Regions from separate parts of the Candidatus Pantoea rara genome, predicted to be linked through region 2. Evidence: predicted binding sites of a transcription regulator. Region 2 holds the regulator's gene; each other region holds the start of a gene.
The links. The regulator LexA, encoded in region 2, represses DNA repair genes until DNA is damaged. The targets are predictions, from matches to a motif close to TNCTGTATGTACATACAGNA.
Positions count from the first base shown of each region.

Region 1: ACR8BF_RS07815 (DinI-like family protein) is a predicted target of LexA. The motif match lies at 1,234-1,253, and genes of this name have one in related genera.
Region 3: ACR8BF_RS19555 (YebG family protein) is a predicted target of LexA. The motif match lies at 1,005-1,024, and genes of this name have one in related genera.
Region 4: uvrB (excinuclease ABC subunit UvrB) is a predicted target of LexA. The motif match lies at 1,241-1,260, and genes of this name have one in related genera.

Region 1 covers NZ_CP194942.1:1,658,756-1,660,959, reverse strand. The annotation lists gene yedD (lipoprotein YedD) at 1-51, opposite strand, end outside; gene ACR8BF_RS07825 (DUF6388 family protein) at 294-617, shown strand; gene iraP (anti-adapter protein IraP) at 817-1,116, opposite strand; gene ACR8BF_RS07815 (DinI-like family protein) at 1,292-1,531, shown strand; gene ACR8BF_RS07810 (hypothetical protein) at 1,570-1,836, opposite strand; gene ACR8BF_RS07805 (hypothetical protein) at 1,988-2,204, opposite strand, start outside.
Region 2 covers NZ_CP194942.1:3,698,568-3,700,771, reverse strand. The annotation lists gene plsB (glycerol-3-phosphate 1-O-acyltransferase PlsB) at 1-129, opposite strand, end outside; gene ACR8BF_RS17485 (diacylglycerol kinase) at 258-626, shown strand; gene lexA (transcriptional repressor LexA) at 732-1,346, shown strand; gene dinF (MATE family efflux transporter DinF) at 1,445-2,204, shown strand, end outside.
Region 3 covers NZ_CP194943.1:225,314-227,517, reverse strand. The annotation lists gene ACR8BF_RS19560 (Fic family protein) at 1-570, shown strand, start outside; gene ACR8BF_RS19555 (YebG family protein) at 648-989, opposite strand; gene ACR8BF_RS19550 (SIR2 family protein) at 1,146-1,940, opposite strand; gene ACR8BF_RS19545 (non-canonical purine NTP pyrophosphatase) at 1,937-2,204, opposite strand, start outside.
Region 4 covers NZ_CP194942.1:2,813,641-2,815,844, forward strand. The annotation lists gene uvrB (excinuclease ABC subunit UvrB) at 1-1,164, opposite strand, end outside; gene ACR8BF_RS13360 (ABC transporter ATP-binding protein) at 2,056-2,204, shown strand, end outside.

The sequences.
Region 1 (2,204 bases), 1.9 Mb from region 2:
TTGCGCACAGCCACCCAGTGCCATCGCGGCAATCAGCATCCACTTTTTCATGTTTAATCCCTAAGATCACGTCAATGGCGGCTACGTTATAATTTTTCCACCGCGTTACGCAAGATATCCGGGTGTTAAACACCCGGGAGAATCTGATTGCAGCAGATTTTAACCGGCAGCGAAATCAGCGGTAACGGTTCTGAACGGCAAATGGCTGGCGGTTTAGGTTCTTTGCCACGCCTGACAAGCGGAAGACAACCCGTTACACTGGCGCGCTGCAACAGACTTTAAGGAATATGAATATGAAAACGCCAGAAGCGTACTATGCCCAGGCTCGCGAGATGTTTTTTACCGCGCATCCCGACTTTCAGTCTGCACTGGATGAATTAACCGAAAGTGATGCCCGTGCCGCCAACCTGTCCCTGCGACAGCTGCGCGAATGGCATGCCGAACGCATCTATGCGGCTTTTTTGCGGCAGAAAAATCTGGATGGGATGATTTTCTCTATTCAGCTGGCTGAGCCGGATAAAGCGGTGGCGGCTGACGCAATTGAGACCTATCTCAAATCTCATGCTGAGTCGCTGGGGATGAGCTGGGAAGAGTTTTGCATCAAAAATGAGCTGTAATCCGCACAGGGCAGAAGGTGCCTGTTACAAACACCTTCTGCCAGTCTTAACATGGCGGATAAAATTGTACAAAATACAGAAAACTGTATAAATTCAGATCACGACTCAGGTCGTGATTTTCCTGAACGAATAGTGCGCTTGCACTGCCTCTGGAGATGTTGCTGGATTTCCACCTCCAGAGGCGAATTTTTTCCCTGCTCTACTCTCTTTCTTCCGTAGCTTTACCCTTCACTTCGACATAACTTGCGACGGCCAGCAGACGATTAATGTGCGTCAGCAGCAGGTCAACATCAGATTGTAAAAACTCAGTGGATGATTGCGAAGCGGTCACAATGGCATCCTGCACCGTTTCTGAAATGGTCAGTGAGTTGTCCTGTTTCGCCTGCACCAGCAGCGCTGCAACCAGCAGGGATTGCGCTTCTAACTGCGCCGTCAATTCTTTCGCATCGACGTCCATCTTTGCCAGTTTTAGCAGAATATCAATTACCAGTTGTCGCATCGCGGACCTCCTGAAAAGTAAGCCGCCATTATGTCGCGATGCATGCATATTTTGCTAGTCGAAGATCGCGGTTTACGCGACATAAAATTTTACGCGAAATCAGGCGCGCCACCTTGCTACTGTTTTTATTTACAGTATTATATCTCAGCGATTTTGCCCTGAATGGATTGCCATCATGTTTGTTGAGTTAATTTATGACAAGCGCAACGTTGCCGGTTTACCAGGTGCGCGCGAGATGATTCGTGAGGAACTGGAAAAACGGGTGCATCGGGTGTTTCCTGACATTGAAGTTAAGGTTAAGCCGATGGAACGTAACGCGATAGATACGGATCTGAGTAAGAACGATAAAGCGACAGTTGCGCGGATTGTTGAAGAGATGTTCGACGAAGCGGAGATGTGGCTGGTGGCCGATTAATCCCTTAACGGCCACCACATCAGTTAGCGGGAGATGACTTAACTCTCCTGCTCACTGTGATTAATTTCAATCTCGATGTCCTGAATCGCGGCATCCAGATCTTCCAGCAGCTTACCCTGCTTATTAAGCAATGCATCGATTCGGTCGGCATTGGTCTTATCTTTATACTCACCGGCATCAAACGCCAACCACTGGCTGGAAAGGGTTTCGGTGTTGGTCTGAGCATAGTGACGCATCTCTTTTAGCTGAGAAGTCACGTCACGCAGATATTCAGTTTTGGTCTTGGTTTCTGTTGAATCGCTCATGCTAAATTTCCTTCTGGTCATTTATCCAAAGTGAGTAGGCTTAGCGGTTCATCAACCGGCCAATCAGCGGGCCTGCATTCAGGTACAAAATGTTGCCCGGAGATTTAAAACTAGTCGATAATAGCGAAGCCGCACTAAGAATAATCGGAAGTTACGGTTTCTGGCCGGGTTTTGCCGCCGTCTGCCTGCCTTCGATGACTACCTCTTTAACTTTATTCAGCGTTTTATCGGCGGTACTATCCGGTATCACATCAAGCTTATGCTGCAGTGTGGTGACTTTTTCTGTCAGCACATCAACCCTTTCATCACGTCGTGCCGCTATTGCCCGGTAATCCGCACGAATCTCCTCAACCCGCTTGTTTGCGGTG
Region 2 (2,204 bases):
ATACATAATAGGTCGGGTCGGATCCAGACCATGTTCAGACACGGGATCGGCCGGAATGGCCTTACTTTTTACCAAAAAGGAGAGTGGTAAATTAAGTAATTTGTAATAGAGTTTACGCCAACCTGACATAGACAACATGAAGCCTCTTGTTAGCAAAGCGCCGCAAGCATATCAGAAAGCGCAGCGAAGATCTGTGGTGGTGCCAATTGCACGCAGCCCAGACATTGACGTCAATCCGATGAAAGGGTTCCCACATCATGGCAAATAATGCCACCGGACTTATCAGAATAGTAAAAGCCGCAGGCTACTCATGGCAGGGACTGCGAGCCGCCTGGCAACATGAAGCGGCGTTTCGGCAGGAAGCGCTGGCTGCACTGGCCGCTATTATTATCGCGTGCTGGCTGGATGTCGATGTGATCGCCCGCATCCTTATGATTGGGGTGGTGGTGCTGGTGGTCATTGTCGAAATCCTCAATAGCGCCATTGAAGCGGTGGTCGATCGCATCGGTCAGGAGCATCATCCGCTGGCGGGCCGCGCAAAAGACATGGGCTCGGCAGCGGTGCTGATCAGCATCATACTGGCCCTGTTTGTCTGGGTCGCGCTGCTCTGGACACATTTGCGATAGCCCTTCCACAACGCGCCTGAGGGCGCGTTTTACCTGACAATCGGTTTCCATTTCGCCAATACCTGTATATACTCACAGCGACTGTATAAACAACCAGGGGGCGGGATGAAAGCATTAACCAGCAGGCAGCAGCAGGTCTATGACCTGATTCGCGACCATATTTCTTCAACGGGCATGCCGCCTACGCGTGCAGAGATTGCCGCGCAGCTGGGCTTCCGTTCGCCAAATGCGGCAGAAGAGCATCTGAAAGCGCTGGCGCGCAAAGGCGTCATCGAGATCGTTTCTGGTGCTTCGCGCGGCATTCGTCTGTTAATGGAAGAAGAAGCCTCTGAAGGGCTGCCACTGATTGGCCGTGTTGCAGCCGGTGAGCCGATCATGGCGCAGGAACATATCGAAACCCATTACAAGGTCGATCCAGGCCTGTTCAAACCATCTGCTGACTTCCTGCTGCGCGTCAGCGGAATGTCTATGAAAGATATCGGGATTATGGATGGCGACCTGCTCGCGGTACATAAAACCCAGGATGTGCGCAACGGCCAGGTTGTTGTTGCCCGCATTGATGATGAAGTCACCGTTAAACGCTGGAAAAAGCAGGGTGCTATCGTGCACCTTTTGCCTGAAAACAGTGATTTCGACCCGATTGTTGTCGATACCCGTGCTCAGTCGCTGACTATTGAAGGTCTGGCGGTTGGCGTGGTCCGTAACGGCGAGTGGCTCTGATTCTGAGGGCTGCGTGCATTCGCCTTTTCTGATGCTATTCTGTCTGCCCTAATTTTGTCGCCTGCTTTACTGCAGCGACACTGAGCACGGAACGGCGAATGCGCTTTGTCACGGCAACGGATAAAAATCTCTGGCGGCTTGCGCTGCCGATGATCCTTTCAAATATCACCGTTCCCTTACTGGGGGTGGTCGATACTGCAGTTATTGGTCATCTCGACAGCCCTGTCTATCTTGGCGGGGTTGCGGTCGGGACAACAGTGACCAGCTTCCTGTTTATGCTGCTGCTTTTCCTTCGAATGAGTACCACTGGCCTTACGGCACAGGCGTTTGGTGCGGGCGATAAAACCGCTCTGGCACGTGCACTGGCACAGCCGCTGATCATTGCGTTGCTGGCAGGTGTCCTGTTCATCGCTTTACGTTATCCGATTATCCAGCTGGCGACCCACCTGGTTGGTGGCAATCCCGATGTTCTTGAACAGGCGGCACTGTTTATTCAGATTCGCTGGCTCAGTGCGCCTGCAACCCTGGCAAACCTGGTGATTCTGGGCTGGCTGCTGGGCGTGCAGTATGCCCGCGCGCCGGTGATCCTGCTGGTGGTGGGCAATCTGGTTAACATCGTGCTCGATCTCTGGCTGGTGATGGGGTTGCACTGGGGTGTCGCGGGTGCGGCAACCGCCACGGCGCTGGCGGAGTACATCACGCTGGGCGTCGGCGGTATTATGGTCTGGCGGGTGTTAAAGCTGCGCGGTATTACGTTTAATCTGCTGAAGCAGAGCTGGCGCGGTGACAGCGGCCGGCTGCTGCGCCTCAACCGGGATATCATGCTGCGCTCTCTGATGCTGCAGCTCTGTTTTGCCT
Region 3 (2,204 bases), on a different replicon from region 2:
GTGATGCTGGACCCGCTGCTGCGTGCCGCCATCTGCCATCTGTGGTTTGTCACATTGCATCCTTTTGATGACGGTAACGGTCGTATCACGCGCGCATTAACCGACCTGGCATTGGCGCAGGCCGACAGCCAGAGTATTCGCCTCTATGCCATGTCACCGGCCATTCTGGCACAGCGTGCCGGTTATTACCGCATCCTGGAGCAGACCCAGAAAGGCGGTCTGGACATCACCAGCTGGCTGGTGTGGTTTCTGGATATTCTGGATGAGAGCCTGAAACAGGCGATGAACGTTATTGATCGTACCCAGATCAAAGCGCGTTTCTGGCACCGGCATCAGGGGATAGGATTGAGTCCGGAGCAGGTAAAAGTACTGAACCGACTGTTAGATGGCGGCGAGCAGGGTTTTGAACTGGGAATCAGTGCCAGCCAGTATCAGAAGGTGGCGAAAGTGAGTAAAGCCACCGCGACCCGTCATCTGGCCTATCTGGTTGAAAAAGGCTGTCTTTACCGGCTTGAGGGAGGTGGCAGGAGCACCCGCTATCAGGTTAAAACCGGCGAGAAACTCAAGTAACCATGGCATAAAGGCATTGATCAACGCCCTATTCAGAAACAGCAACGCCGGAAGGTTCGCTTCCGGCGTTGTGGCGATTAAGCGGCTTTAACGGCGCGCACTTTCTTTGCCGCAGGCTCTTCTGCCTGCTCATCCGTACCATCGTCTGGCACGGCTTCAGCCTGGGTGACCGTTGCTGCGGCTTCAGGCAGTTTGCTGGTACGCAGAATATGCTGAACCGCATCTTTCTGTTCTGCAATCAGCAGGCCCAGCGTTTCCGCCTGAGATTCATCCAGGGCAGGTTGATGCTGTAACAGCCAGTCGGTGAAAGCTTCGGCCATATCGAGCATTTTGTCGTAGGCATCGGCCTCTTTCTTGTTGGCAAACGTCATCTTCTCTTCACCCTTTCTGACTACAACAAATTTTGTTTCAACAGCCATCTTTTCGCCCTCAGGTACTGTGTATACATACAGTATATCATGCCAGTTAGCCTTTGCCAGCAGAGAATAGGATATATCCGTCGTGCGCAGGCTAACCTTAACCGGGCGCAGGTTTTTTTCTTTTTCCTGACGCTTCTCTGCGGGAAATCAGGCCGACTACACCAGCAACTCTTCAAGGAACATCGCCAGCGCCTTGCGTGGATCGTCCTCTTCGGAAACGATCACCTCGATCCCCCACTGTCCCAGCACTTCTTTAGCCACCGGGTTATTGCGGTTGGTGAACAGATACGATTTTGGCCTGGCGGTCGCCAGCCCGGTACGGCCCCACATTTTGGTCAGGCGGTAAAACAGCAGGCGAATGTTGAAATCACTGATGCTGTAGCCGACAAACAACACGGAATTGCCCATCACATCGTGAGTCAGCTTGATGTCGAGCGGCGAGTCAAAATAGAGACGTTCAAAGTAGCTGCTCTCATCGAGCACGATTGAGGTGTCATCATCGAAGTCACCGTGAAGTTTGATGATGTGACGCTTATCTTCTGTCAAAGAGACGAGATCGGCAGCGTTGGCCACTTTGTAATAGGGTACGCCGTGCGCTTCATGCGCCGCTTCCAGCCAGCGATCGTAATTGGTGGTGTAGATACGCGAGAAATTACCCTGCGTAATCATGGTATGAATTTCAGAAGACCGGACATCGATATCCGGGCGATGCCACTCACGATCCATCCAGCTGCGCAGCGGGCCAAGCGACCCCTTTTTCTGTTTGTAATACTCCGCCAGCGACAGATGCGTGCCATAAGTATTGAAGATTTTTGGGTCATAGCCCAGTTCGTTAGCCAGATGAGCGATCAGTTCATGCCACTCGGGAAGGCCAAAATTGCGCGAAATACCGGCGCCGGCAAACAGAATCAGTTTGCCGGAATCATAGGCGCGTTTGAGTTCAGGTTTCATGCCACTCCCCGCGAGGTTTTTAAAAAGGTGGCGAAGCGATCCAGCGCGATGCGCCGCATCGAAATCTCATTCTTGAGTTCGCCCATTTCGGCAAAGGTCTGCTCATAGCCTTCAGGAATAAACACGCAGTCCCACTGGAAGCCGCGCGTCCCGGCAGGTTTCGCGGCGATAGTACCGCGCAGCTCACCCGAAAACTGGTACATTTTGCGGCCATCGCAGTAGCCCAGCACAGTTTTGGCCGTCACGGCCTGGCTGTCCAGCCCC
Region 4 (2,204 bases), 880 kb from region 2:
CTGTGGTGCCAGCGCCTCAAACTCTTCAAACTTCATCGGACGGTTATCCAGCGCCGACGGCAGGCGGAAACCATACTCCACCAGCGTCTCTTTGCGCGCACGGTCGCCTTTGTACATACCGCCAATCTGCGGAATGGTGACGTGTGACTCATCCACCACCAGCAGGCCATCGGCGGGCAGATAGTCAAACAGCGTCGGCGGCGCTTCGCCCGGTCCACGTGCGGAGAGGTAACGTGAGTAGTTCTCGATGCCGGAGCAGTAGCCCAGCTCACTCATCATCTCAAGATCAAACTGGGTACGCTGCGTAATACGCTGCTCTTCCAGCAGCTTATTGTTCTCCAGCAGCACCCGGCGACGGTCCGCCAGCTCCACTTTGATATCTTCCATCGCCTGCAGAATGCGCTCACGCGGCGTCACGTAGTGCGTCTTGGGGTAGATGGTAAAGCGCGGCACCACCGAATCGATCTGGCCGGTCAGCGGGTCAAAGAGTGAGAGACGTTCAACCTCCTGGTCAAACAACTCGACGCGCAGCGCAATATCGTCCGACTCTGCCGGGAAGATATCGATCACTTCACCACGCACGCGGAAGGTGCCGCGCTGGAACGCCTGGTCGTTACGGGTGTATTGCAGTTCTGAGAGGCGGCGCAGAATACTGCGCTGATCGATAATCATGCCACGTGTCAGATGCAGCATCATTTTCAGATAGAGATCGGGATCGCCCAGACCGTAGATTGCCGAAACCGACGCCACCACGATAACGTCGCGTCGCTCCAGCAGTGCTTTGGTGGCCGACAGACGCATCTGCTCGATATGTTCGTTCACCGACGCATCCTTTTCGATAAAGGTGTCGGAGCTCGGCACATAGGCTTCTGGCTGATAGTAGTCGTAGTAAGAGACGAAAAACTCGACGGCATTATCCGGGAAAAACTCTTTCATCTCGCCGTAGAGCTGAGCGGCCAGTGTCTTGTTCGGTGCCAGCACCATCGTCGGGCGGTTGAGATCGGCAATGACGTTGGCGACGGTAAAAGTTTTACCGGACCCGGTTACCCCTAATAAGGTTTGATGGGCCAGTCCATCCTCCAGCCCCTCTTCCAGGCGACGAATCGCCTCAGGCTGGTCGCCCGAAGGTTTAAAGGCGGAATTCAGTTTAAAAGCTTTGGTCATGAATGCAGTTCCTGCTGGAGAAGTCGGCGGGCAGGCACTTATTTTACTCTGCTATGGTGATTTTGCCAGAAAATAATACTGGATATAAAAACAGTATTAATGCACTCTTATAGCCTGCATTGTGAGACTTCCGCCACAGCCGATGTGATAGCGATAGCGAAAAATGCGTTGCGCAATGTTATCCCCAGACCGGGATCTGATTTAACATTTGTCAATAGAGCGTCACAAAATTACAGTTCGGTTACCTGGCAGATAATTCGCAGGCTTGTTTTTTAATAAACAATTGATTTTATTGAGTTAAGCCTATAAGGCCAGATTCTCGTCATTATGTTACCAGGCCGCGTATTTCCTCGCTTCCAACTGGTTTTCATTACCTAATGCACAAGGTTATCCACAGGAATGGTGGATAAGTGATGGCAGCCCCGCCGCCATCAGCTGTGTATAATTTTTCCCTGCCCCTCCCTCACCGTGAAAATAATTTTTTTTGCGTTAAATTTCGCGTCAGCTGCTCACGGATTATTCTGCATTTTAATCTGTCACCTGATGCAGCACGCAAATTCCAGCCATTCCACTAACATTCTTAATCAGACTTATTGCCTCTTAACAGCACGTCTGCACCAGAAACAGTGCCCTGAGGCACTGCAAAAGTGCAGCGGTGTGACCACCCTGAGGAATTGATAAGTTTTTCTCACCTTTTATTCCATAAACCCCGCATTCTGGCAGGCATCAGGACCGTTTTTAAATCTGGCCTGGGAATTGCAGGACTTACTGGCGTCACCGCGCTTTACGCGCACTGTGCTGCAATGGCGAGGCTGCTATTGTTGATGACTTGTTTGCCAGACGACAGAGAGCGGAAGCAATCAGGCTAATGATCGGGAAGGAGAGTGTCAGATGCTGAGTCTACGTTCGGTAAATCAATTTTATGGTCAGAACCATATTCTGTGGGATGTGGACCTGGATCTGTCGCCTGGTACCTGCACCGGCGTTCTGGGCCGCCCTGGCATGGGTAAAACCACGCTGGTGAACTGCATCATGGGCAG